DNA from 2 places in the Endozoicomonas sp. Z74 genome. Region 2 is predicted to be linked to the other one. Evidence: predicted binding sites of a transcription regulator. Region 2 holds the regulator's gene; the other holds the start of a gene.
The links. The regulator FliA, encoded in region 2, starts transcription of late flagellar genes. The targets are predictions, from matches to a motif close to CTAAAGTTNNNNNNNNNNCNGCCGATA.
Positions count from the first base shown of each region.

Region 1: a site for FliA is predicted at 3,210-3,236, ahead of fliD (flagellar filament capping protein FliD). Genes of this name have one in related genera too.

Region 1 covers NZ_JBLYZI010000017.1:36,161-41,860, reverse strand. Annotated here, with positions in the region: gene ACNRUY_RS07245 (flagellar hook-length control protein FliK) at 1-964, opposite strand, end outside; gene ACNRUY_RS07240 (hypothetical protein) at 964-1,329, opposite strand; gene fliS (flagellar export chaperone FliS) at 1,381-1,803, opposite strand; gene fliD (flagellar filament capping protein FliD) at 1,830-3,176, opposite strand; gene ACNRUY_RS07225 (flagellin N-terminal helical domain-containing protein) at 3,469-4,281, opposite strand; gene ACNRUY_RS07220 (flagellar biosynthetic protein FliQ) at 4,497-4,766, shown strand; gene fliR (flagellar biosynthetic protein FliR) at 4,766-5,539, shown strand; gene flhB (flagellar biosynthesis protein FlhB) at 5,552-5,700, shown strand, end outside.
Region 2 covers NZ_JBLYZI010000009.1:24,768-30,467, forward strand. Annotated here, with positions in the region: gene ACNRUY_RS04250 (multiheme c-type cytochrome) at 436-2,049, shown strand; gene ACNRUY_RS04255 (NapC/NirT family cytochrome c) at 2,103-2,663, shown strand; gene ACNRUY_RS04260 (rhodanese-like domain-containing protein) at 2,695-3,135, opposite strand; gene ACNRUY_RS04265 (RNA polymerase sigma factor FliA) at 3,385-4,137, opposite strand; gene ACNRUY_RS04270 (MinD/ParA family ATP-binding protein) at 4,134-4,991, opposite strand; gene ACNRUY_RS04275 (sigma-54 dependent transcriptional regulator) at 5,637-5,700, opposite strand, start outside.

The sequences.
Region 1 (5,700 bases), on a different contig from region 2:
TCTCAATACTGGACTCGCCCCGGCTGACCATCTGGATCAGCTTTTGCCCCAGACGAATCACCGGGGCCTCTGCCGTAAATGCGAACGGTCGTGGTATCACCTCAGGCCCCTTGTCAGGGCTGATGCTGACCAGGGGGGTCTGCAGGGAATGAGGGGAAGGAAGCGGATGCCCGGTGGCCATCGGCTGACTGTTTGCCGACTGCAGGTTGGTAATAACAGAACTTAAGGAAGGGGTTGCTGGTTCTGTGAGGGCCCTCAGCTGGGCACCTTCTTTGAACTCCAGCGGAATACCTCCTTGATTAACCAGGCTGGCCCTCGCTTCCTGACCCCCTTCAACCCCTGTTCTTCTTTCCCCAATGGCATTGGGTGCATCAGGGGATATCAAACTGTCAGGCAACCTCTGCCCTGTCTGCCCCCCCTTGATCACAGCTGCAGCCTGACCTGACTCCAGGCTCCCGACATTGCGGAGAGAGATCTGAGGGTCGATTCCAGTTCCCTCGGCCCGGTTCTTTGTATCTGGCTGGACAAGAGACGCTTGCTGCCCGGACTCTGTTCCAGCCCAGGCACGATCAGGAGAAAGGTGAGTCGGCGTACTCTGTTGATGCCCCTGAGCTGTAGGCAACTCTTTTGGTAAAAGCGGGTTTGGTACAAGAGAGGAGAGTAACCACTCACTTTCAAGGTCTGACGCAGGATTTCCTTCAACAGAGTTTTCAGGCAACGGGGGCAAACCTTCTGACTCCGGGGAATAAACCGGCCCCTGCGGTTCTGTTCTTACAGGCTCTATAGAAGGTGGCTCAATAAGGAAATCTTTTCTGGCCGTCCGATCGTATTGCCTGGCAAACATCTCAGAAAACAAAGGAGCTTTCAGGTCACCCGCAACAGGCACTTCCCCATTGGCTAAACCGGGCTGCTGGAACACCGGCCCAGCACCGGGAACCACCGTCTCCAGCCCCGTTATTTCCATTATTCGCCCTGCAGGCCGTCAGTCATCTGGTAGGTGTATACCGCCTGCTCCCGCCGGTGCTGGGTTTGCAGCGCTCTCTGGCAGTCCGCTTTGTGGTCATTACAAACCTGGATAAAGTGATCGAACCGCTTTTTCAGACGTCCCAGACAGGCCTGTACCCCTGGATGATCCAGCTGGCTCTGATCAAGACGAGCAAGAAAAGCCTGCATTTCATCATTCACCGCTTCCATGGTCTGCCACGACTGCTTTTCCAGGGCTTCATCCAGGAAGCACATCAGCTCTTCCAACTGTTCCACCACCCACTGTCCGGATCGGGCGGTATGTTTCCCGCTCTGGGCATTTAAGTCTTTCTTTGCGCCTTCCATGGGTGCTCCCAGCCGTTATCAATCACTGCCTTATTTGTTTGAGAAAGAGGATCACCCACCGGCAACAGAAGCTGCGCCAACAGAGTTACCCTCAGTGTTCGAGGAAATCATCGCCTGCCAGCCTTCCTGGACTTCGCGCATCAACTGCGCCACTTCATCTAGGGCCGTAATATCATTTCCGGCATGGGCGTCCGTCAAACGCTTCATGCAGTACTGATACAGTGCCTGCAGATTGCCCGCCAGCTCTCCCCCTTTCTCATGATCCAGGGACTGCTCCAGAACCGTCAGGATATCGATGGCAAGATTGATGCGGTCCGCCTTTTTCGGGATATCCTTCATTTCAATAAACCGGCGGGCCTTGGCCAGGGCATCCATTAACTTGGTGAACAGCGTCGCCACCAGCTGCTCTGGCCTGGCCACTTCGACACTGGCTTTTTCCTGTTGCTGATAGGCGTTGATGCCTTTGGATCTCATCGTCCTTCCATGCCTCCGGTGTTTGATTATGAGTTGCCGTTATTGAGATTCAGGTTATTGGTCAGCCATTGACTGGTATTGCTCAGGGAAGCCAGCAGGTTTTCCATGGCCAGAAACTGACTCTGGTAATAACTTCGAACCCGCTCAAGCCGCAATTCCAGGTCAGCACGGTCATCGCCTATCTCACTGAGTGCGTCATTAATGCGGCTTTCTCTATTGGCCAGGCTGCCATCGGTTCCCAGGTAATTGCCCAGAATCTGCTCCATGCCTGCCAGCAGGCCCGAGTCTCCCGCCAGAACCTCGGCCAGCTCATCAAAATTATTGGTTAATGCCTCTTCCAGCCGGGTGCTGTCCATGGACAAGGTGCCGGTCTGGGTGGTTTTCAGGCCAATGTCTCCCAGCGTTCTGAAAGGGTCTCCGGCCTCACCGAACAATGTGCTGAACGCTCTTCTCAACTGATTTTCGAGAATTCTTGACTGGGCATCGCCATTGAGGGGGCCTGCGGTTTCACCATTAAAATCAGTCAACTCATCAAAGGTGGATTTGAGCGTATTCCAGGCATCCACAAAGGCCTGAATGGATGTTTTCACCGATTCTTTATCCAGTGAAACTTCCAGGGTCTGGGGATCGCTGGAAGTTGCTTTCAATTCCAGGGTGATGCCGTCCACCAGATTCTCCAGGGTGTTATCCGGTGATGTAATGGTGATCCCGGAGGCGCCAGAACCAAAACGGACACTGGCATCCCGGGCAGGCTGAAGCTCTACCAGTGCCCCCAGGGTGGCAGAACCGCCGGAAAGACCGCTGAAATCCGCAGTAATGGCATAGTCCGCGCCACTTTCCCGGCTGGTCAGCATCAGTCTCTGGTCATTGCCGTCATTGACAATAACCGCCTGCACCCCTGCATTATCAGTGGCCCCATTAATAGCATCCCTGAGATCGGTCAGGCTGTCTGAACCGGCAGCCAGGGTGATGAAAAAGGATTCACCATTCACGGTAAACGTGGCCGTTCCTGTTCCCAACGTACTTCCTGTATTGATGGGATCAGAGACCAGCTGATGGCGGCTGGCCAGCTGATCCACATAAAAGGTGTAGCTGCCTTCAGCGGCACTGCTGGTGACTGTGGCAGACAGAACGGATTCATTACTCAAGGAGTAAGCTCTGGGGCTCAGGCCATTGACACTGTTCAGGCTGTCTACCTGCTTCTGGAAGGATTCCAGCGCCGCCTTCAGCTTTCCCACCGCCGACAGCTCAACGTTATAAGCCTGCTCACTGCGGTTCAACCGTGCTTCCGCAGGTGCTTTCTCGGCATTGACCAGAGCATCCACCATGCTATTCACATCCAGCCCGGAATAAATGCCGTTAACACTGAACATAATCAGCCCCTGATTAAACGATTGCTGGCTTGGTATCGGCCGGGGGATTCAAAACATAACCGGGAAACGATCGGGTTAATGAGGTGGCGCTTTACAGGGGGGGAGGGCTGTGTGCTGTCAAAACATATACTGGCAACCGCTCCACGGTTTTAGCATCCTGCGTCACTTTTATGCCCTATGGGTACTAACTCCCACATCCTTGTGGTCGGACGTTGCCAGCATACCGTTCATCCATGAACATAAAACGGGAGCAATGCTCCCGTTTTGGGTACTCATCCTGAAAACGCGGATCTTAACGAAGCAGCGACAGGATATTCTGGGGAATGGCGTTGGCCTGGGCCAGAACAGCGGTACCTGCCTGCTGCATCACCTGAAACTTACTCAGGTTGGCGGTTTCAGCGGCAAAGTCCGTATCCATGACACGGCTGCGGGAAGCCGTCAGGTTTTCGCGGATATTGGACAGGTTATTGATGGTTGAACTCAGACGGTTCTGGGCAGCACCCAGTTTCGCCCGTTCAGTGTCCACCAGCTGCAGGGCGGTATCCACAGTCCCCATGGCGGTGGCAGCATTGGCGTTAGTGGTAATATCACCACCCGCTGCAGCGGCAGAAATATCAGCAATAGCAATGCTGATGTTATTGGTAGCACCGTCCTTATAGTCAACGGCAATAGAGAACGTCGTTCCGCCGTTGAGCAGCACCTGATTGTTGAACTCGGTGGTGGTGGCGATCCGGGTAATTTCAGTGTTCAGGGCCTGATACTCTGCATCCAGGGCAGCCAGGTCACTGGCACCGTAGGTACCGTTAGAGGCCTGCATGGCCAGCTCACGCATTCTCAGCAGTGCGCTGGTCATTTCTTCCATGGCACCTTCTGCCGTCTGGGCCAGGGAAATCCCGTCATTGGCATTACGCACAGCAGCAGCCAGGCCACCGATCTGGGCGCTCATGCGGTTGGCGATCTGCAGGCCAGCGGCGTCATCCTTGGCACTGTTGATACGCAGGCCGGAAGACAGGCGCTGCATGGAAGTCTGCAGTCCCCCTTCAGTACGCATCAACTGGCGCTGAGCGTTCATTGAAAAAATATTGGTGTTTACTGTCATTGCCATTGTTTACTCTCCATCCATGGATTTTTAGTCATTGTTCAGCCTGGGCGTTTGTTATTAATAGGCTTGCACGAAGCTGATCCCCACTATTCGGAGGCCTTAACCCTTCTCTTAAATGAAATAAGGACTTTTTTCAGTCGTTTTTAGATTAAAAAAATGATTTTATATATCTAAACTCGTCATCATTGATGAACATACCGCGAATCGAGGAAATCACCATGACACCGGAAGTTGTGGCCGACCTTTTTCGAGATGCCCTGACCCTGATAGTCCTGATGGTCTCGGTGATCATTCTGCCCGGCATGCTGATAGGGCTGTTGATCAGCACCCTTCAGGCCGCCACCCAGATCAACGAGCAGACCCTGAGTTTCCTGCCCCGTCTGCTGGCCACGTTAGTGACCATTGGTCTGGCCGGGCACTGGCTGATCCAGCAGTTTATGGATCTGTTTATCCGCCTTTATCAAACCATCCCTGAGCTGCTGTCTTGATGGTGGGGTTTACCTTCAGTGAGCTGACCGGCTGGATAGGCCAATACCTCTGGCCCCTGTTTCGTATCGCCGCGCTGTTTATGACCATGCCCATGATCAGCAGTCAGGTGGTTGCCCCCCGTATCCGACTGCTGCTGGCCATCGCCATTACCCTGGTGATCGCCCCTCTGCTGCCTGCAGCGCCCTCAGTAGAACCGATCTCCACAACGGCGCTGTTGATCACCCTGCAGCAACTGGCCATCGGGTTTGCCATGGGGCTGGTTCTGCAAATTTACTTCGCCATTTTTACTTCCGCCGGACAGTTTATCTCCATGCAGATGGGGCTCGGTATGTCAGTGATGGTGGATCCCATTAACGGGGTTCAGATTCCGGTGATCAGCCAGGTGTTTCAATTATTAAGCTTCCTGATGTTTCTGGCAGTAGATGGGCACCTTGTGGTGATCTCGGTGCTTACAGACAGTTTCACAACACTGCCCATTGCCCCCTTCAGTCTCTCGCAGCTTGATATCGGGCAACTGCCCGGACTGGGCAGCTGGCTTTTTGCCAGTGCCCTGTTGATGGTCATTCCCGCCATTATCTCCCTGTTGATCGTCAGTTTTACCTTTGGCGTCATGAACCGCTCAGCGCCCCAGTTCAATATTTTCAGCCTGGGCTTTCCCCTGACCATGCTGGGGGGCCTGGTGATTCTGATGCTGATCAGCACCCGCTTTTCCGGCATTTTTGTGGAAATGACCCAGTCCGGCCTGGATCACCTCAGAACCCTGGTGCTTTAAGGAGAGCTGACCGTGGCGGAAGAACAACAGCACCAGGAAGAACGTACCGAAGAGGCATCGGAACGGAAAATCCAGAAAAGCCGGGAAGAAGGGCAGGTCCCCCGCTCCCGGGAGCTGGTCACCACTGCGTTAATCGGCGGCACTTTGCTGGCCTTCTGGCT
Region 2 (5,700 bases):
CAGAAAAAAGACTGCAAAGGTCGTATTTTTAGTTCTTACAAAACTTGCAAAAATGAATATCTTTTCTAACCTTGACGACGCAAGACTTATTAGTTTGAGTGATGAACCAGTGTGCCCACCGCCCTCAATAGCTTTATACGGTGGGGCTAATGACGGTTACTCATCAACTTTACCGCTTGAGTTCGCCCCATAAAACATGGGGGCTGGAATTGCTCAGTATCAAGCGGTGATCGACAACACCACATCAACCCTGGAGTTAAGCTTCAGTCGCGGAATATACAAGTGCTGACCGTATAAGCGCAATACTGCCATTCAACCCGGATACAGGTTCCTCAAAACCGTGTTACGACTCAAGCCCTCTGGGGCTAGAGAATCAGGAACCTGGGGTGAGAAGGCGGTGTTGTACATTCTGTACTTAACCTTGACCTCATCCCCATGGCATCTTCATCACGCAAACCTTTATCAGGCAAAGAAAGTCCTTCCCACCCTGCAAGCAACAGTCGGCGTTTTTTCAGCCCTTTCACGGTTATCTGCAGTTTTCTACTGCTGGCAGGCACTGTCTTCTCCGGATGGGTAGTGATGGAATACCTCTTTTCAGGGACGCTTGAGTCCCATGCAGCCCCCAAAGCTCTGATATTAAAACCCTACCCTCAACTGAGCCCGGAAAGTCAGGCCTGCGCTGCATGTCATAAGGAAGAACACCCCTCAATTTATGCCCAATGGGGGATGTCCAAACACTATGGGGCCAACGTTGGCTGTTTCGAGTGCCATGGGGCCAATGCCTCTGACAAGGACGCCATCAAACATAAAGGCTTTAACATATCCGTTATCGTGTCACCAAAAGATTGCGGTAAGTGTCACTCAAAAGAAGCAGAGGAGTTCATGAGAAGCCACCATGCCAGCGCAGGCAAGATCATTGGCTCTCTGGACAATATGCTGGCAGAAGTCATTGAAGGTACATCCAGCAAGGGAGAAAGCGCCAGGAAAAACCCTGAGAGCACGAAGCTCACCCTCGGGGGCGAATCCCCTGCGGCGGTGTCTGGTTGCTGGCAGTGCCATGGCTCTGAGGTGAAAGTACTGAAGAACGGCGACCTTGACCCGGCGACCTGGCCCAACACCGGAATAGGGAGAATCAATCCTGACGGCTCAACAGGAACCTGCGCTGCCTGCCACCACCGGCACGAATTCAGCATCACTCAAGCCCGCCGCCCCGAGGCCTGCGGACATTGTCACCTTGGGCCTGACCATCCACAGAAAGAAATCTACGAAGAGTCCAGACATGGCATTGATTTTCATGCCCATGCTGACCGCCTGAAGATGGAATACTCCAAGTGGATAGCGGGTGAGGACTATCACACAGCCCCAACCTGCAGCAGCTGCCACATGTCCGCCACCCGTGAGCTTCCGGTCACCCACGATGTGGGAGACCGAATTTCATGGAACCTTCGCCCTGCCATCTCTGAAAAAATAGATGCCAAAGACCTTGCCCTCGGCAAACCTACAAAAAGCTGGCAGGATCGCCGTAAAGACATGCAGAATGTCTGTGAGGCCTGTCACGCCAAACCCATGGTCGACAGCTTCTACACCCAGTTTGATGCACTGGTTACGCTTTATAATGAGAAGTTTGCCCGCCCAGGAAAAGCCCTTATGGGTCAACTCAGTAAAGAGGGACTGATCACCGAAACCCCGTTTGATGAAAAAATCGAATGGACATGGTTCCGCCTCTGGCACCATGAAGGTCGGCGTGCACGCCATGGTGCGGCCATGCAGGCACCGGACTACGTTCAGTGGCACGGCATGTTCGAGGTAGCAGAGAAGTTTTATGTTGAACTGATACCTGAATACCTGGAAATAGTTGAAAAAGCCGAGCATGCCAACAAGAAGGCCGCCGCAGAACGATCCAGGAAAGTGCTTGATGAAATTCTCAATCGGCCTGAACACGCCTGGTTTACCGGCATGGAGCCAGAGTCTGTCAAACAGGCCAGGAAGAAGGCCCAGACAGAGTTCAAGGCGCGCTATCTCAATGAGAAGGCAGACAAACCCAAATAAATATCAACGGGTGCGTTTAACCGTGATTGCCTGGGTTCGGAGGGTAACAGCCAATGACAGAGAAGTTGCCGCGGCTCAGGCGTATATGGAACTGGTTAAAAGCACCTCTGTTCCTGGGCATCCCCATTGGGATATTCCTGCTCATTCTGGCTGGGGGTGGCTTTCAGGGAGCGATGGTCGCTTCCAATACCAATACCTTCTGTTTCAGTTGTCACTTGAAAATGGACACCATTGTTCAGGAATACAAAGCCTCATCCCATTACATTAATGAGAACGATATAAAGGCAACCTGCGCGCAATGCCATGTTCCCCATAAATTCATTGACAAAATGAAGGTTAAAATAGCGGCTACTGCGGATATCTACTATATGCTGACCGGAAGGATCACCAAAGAAAACTTTGAAAGCCACAGACCCCGACTGGCACAGAAAGTCTGGGATCATATGATGGCGGATGACTCAGAAGCCTGTCGGCATTGCCATACCGGCGATAATTTTGATCTGGCAAAACAAACTCAGCGTGCCCGCCTCAACCACCAGGCCATGGCAGAGGAGGGCAAAAGCTGCATCGAATGCCACACTGGAATAGCCCACAAACGGGTGGTTATAAAATAGTCGGCACTACTCAAGACAGGGAAGCCCGGGATCAGTTGGCTGAAATCGGTGCAGAAGCTGAATTTGCCTTATCCGACTTCAGTGTTACGGGGAAATCCAGAGCCAACCATGAGTAGTAGCCATCACGGAGGAAAAATACTCTCTGGTAGCCCCAGAGGGCTGCCAGATAGCTGCCTATAGCTCCGCGCATATGGTAGGTACTGTTGCCATAGATAACGATTGGAGTTTCCTTATCCAGAACACCTGGGGAGAACAGCTGTCTGAAACCGCCTCGAAGATCCAGATTATGTGAACCATCCACATGGCCGTATTGCCACTGCCGATGGGACCTTACATCAATGAACAGAGCGCCGATATCATGGAGCCTCTTGGCCTGATAAGTATTAATGGTGACCACACCATTTATTTGAGTTGGGGCTTCATCCTGGGCAAATAACAAGGGAGGAAAAACGGCAACAACCATTGCCGCCATGTAAGAAATCCATTTCATATTAAACAGGTCCGTTATTAAACATCTGTATAAAGAAGTATATGGAGCCAGGACCTGCCTACTTGGAACAATACGGAGCAAAAAAAACTCCATTCAAAGCAATGCAGCATATAACAGGCACTTATTCCCGTAACAACACCCAAAAACGCCCCACGGATATAATGGAGAAGCTTATTCCTGAATCAGGTTTAGACTAAATCGTTATGAAAAAAGAGGCGCTGGCTGAAAATCTTAGCTCAGCCAGTGTTGCAACCTTGACCTCAGTCTCAGAGCCGCCTGGGAATGAATCTGGCTGACCCGGGACTCACTGACCCCTAGAACCTTGCCAATTTCCTTCAGATTCATTTCTTCATCGTAATACAGCATCAATACCAGCTTCTCTCTTTCAGGAAGCTTATCGATTGCCTCTATCAGCGCAGTCTTGAACTTCTCTTCCTGGATATCGGCGGATGGCCCCTGATCTCCAGAACGCGCCTGCATTCTTGATTCTTCACTGTCAAACAGCTCTTCATAGCTGAACAACCGGCAACCACGAAGATCGCTGAGTATGGTGTAATACTCATCAATCTTTACATTCAGCTCCTTTGCCACTTCGGAGTCCCGTGCATCCCGCCCGAGCTTTGCCTCTACCACCTGTACCGCCTCGGTTATACGACGACTGTTGCGATACACAGAACGGGGGCCCCAGTCACCTTTCCGGATTTCATCCAGCATCGCACCACGAATACGAATCCCGGCAAATGTTTCGAAGCTGGCCCCTTTGGAGGCATCGTATTTTGATGCCGCTTCGAGCAAACCGATCATTCCGGACTGCACCAGATCATCAATCTGAACACTGGCCGGCATTCTGGCTGCCAGATGGTTGGCAATCCTCTTGACCAGTGAGCGATGCGTAACCACCAGCTCTTCTCTGGCAGGTGATTTCTTCTGCGCCTTCTGTTCCTGTGGCGCTTTTTCTTGCACTTCCTGTGCGGCTGCGGTCATGACTTAACCCTCTCCCTGATTCTTGTTGGCAAAAAGAATTCAATGCGTCCTCTAGGCTCCGGCACCGGAATACTGGCTATCTGATGCCCCAGACGATGGAAAGCCCTGGATGCCCTGCACTCTGGATTCACAGTCAACAATGCAGACTGCATGGCAAGGGCTTCATTAACGGCTTTATCAAATGGAATAGAACCCAGATAGCTGAGGACTATCTGTTTTTCGTCGTTCAGGTGATTCTGCAGTTTTTCAAACTGCTTTGAACCACAACGTCGGCTGCTGGCGGCATTAACCACTATATAAAACTGATGGACATTGAATACACGATACAGAAGACGTATCTGCTTAACCGTATCCATCAGAGAAACCACTTCCTGGTTGACGATAATCAACACTTCCGTAGCAGCCTGAATCAACGTGACATTATCTGGGGCAAGGCCCGGGGCAGTATCCACAATCAAGGTGTCCAGACTCGGAGCCAGGGCATCCATTTTGGCAATCAACTGAACCGCATCATTGATCTGGATACACTCTCTCCATTGATCCTGACTGGCCGGGGCATACACCTTGATGCCGGATGGCCCCTCAAGAACCACACCATCCTGACTGTTATCGTCAGAATGCTCTTGTGACCCCTTGTCCACATACTGCAAACCTGACGACACATCTCCTATATCAAGGGGCTTTTCCAGCCCGAGAGTAATGCCAACATCGGGTACCGCCAGGTTTCCATCCATCAACATGACCCGCTGACCCAGCTTGGCCAGCGCCAGTGCAAGATTAACGGCTACAACAGTCTTTCCCACACCACCCTTACAACCGGCAACTGCGATCACTCGTTTAGTGTTTGCATCCATAGCGTTCACGTTGAAGGTTCCATTGCTTTTAATGTCACGTCGAAAAACGACAAGGAATATACATCAATGAACGTGCCAACTTTGTTTTCATTCAAAAAACACGGTTTTGACAGGCTATTGACATGACAGCTGTTTGACACAGCAGCCCTGAAAACTGATAACCGCATGTTTTAAATGAATTTTATTATTTCGAAGTTATTTTTGACACGCTGTTTTTTTGACATAAATTTATTTTCGGTTGCGCCCGTTTTTTCTTGAACACTTTTTTGAACAATCCAAAAGCTAATTATTTGACAGCGTCACAATACTGTGACGTTATCCCGACATCAAAATGGATTCAAAATTAATTATTTCAACTTTTGATAAAGAAAAAACCATCTTTGCCGACTGGAAAACGCCTGCTTAAAAATAAATAAGCAAAGTTTCAACAACAAAAACATCAAACAGAGGTTGTTAGCCAACTATCCAATCAACCAGAAAAAGAGAAACAATAGAAATAAAAAAGCCTTATGAAGAACCACTCACCTTCTTACGGAAAAGAAACCATTTCTGAAGTGATAAAAAAACAGGCTATGAAATATTCATAGCCTGTTTTTTTATCACTATAGGCATCTGATAGCCCGGAAAAGTGGTCCAGCTCAGAGGTTAACCGCTTTTTACAGAATCCTCATAGCGCTGCAAGCCATACTTTCTCATCTTTTCAACCAGC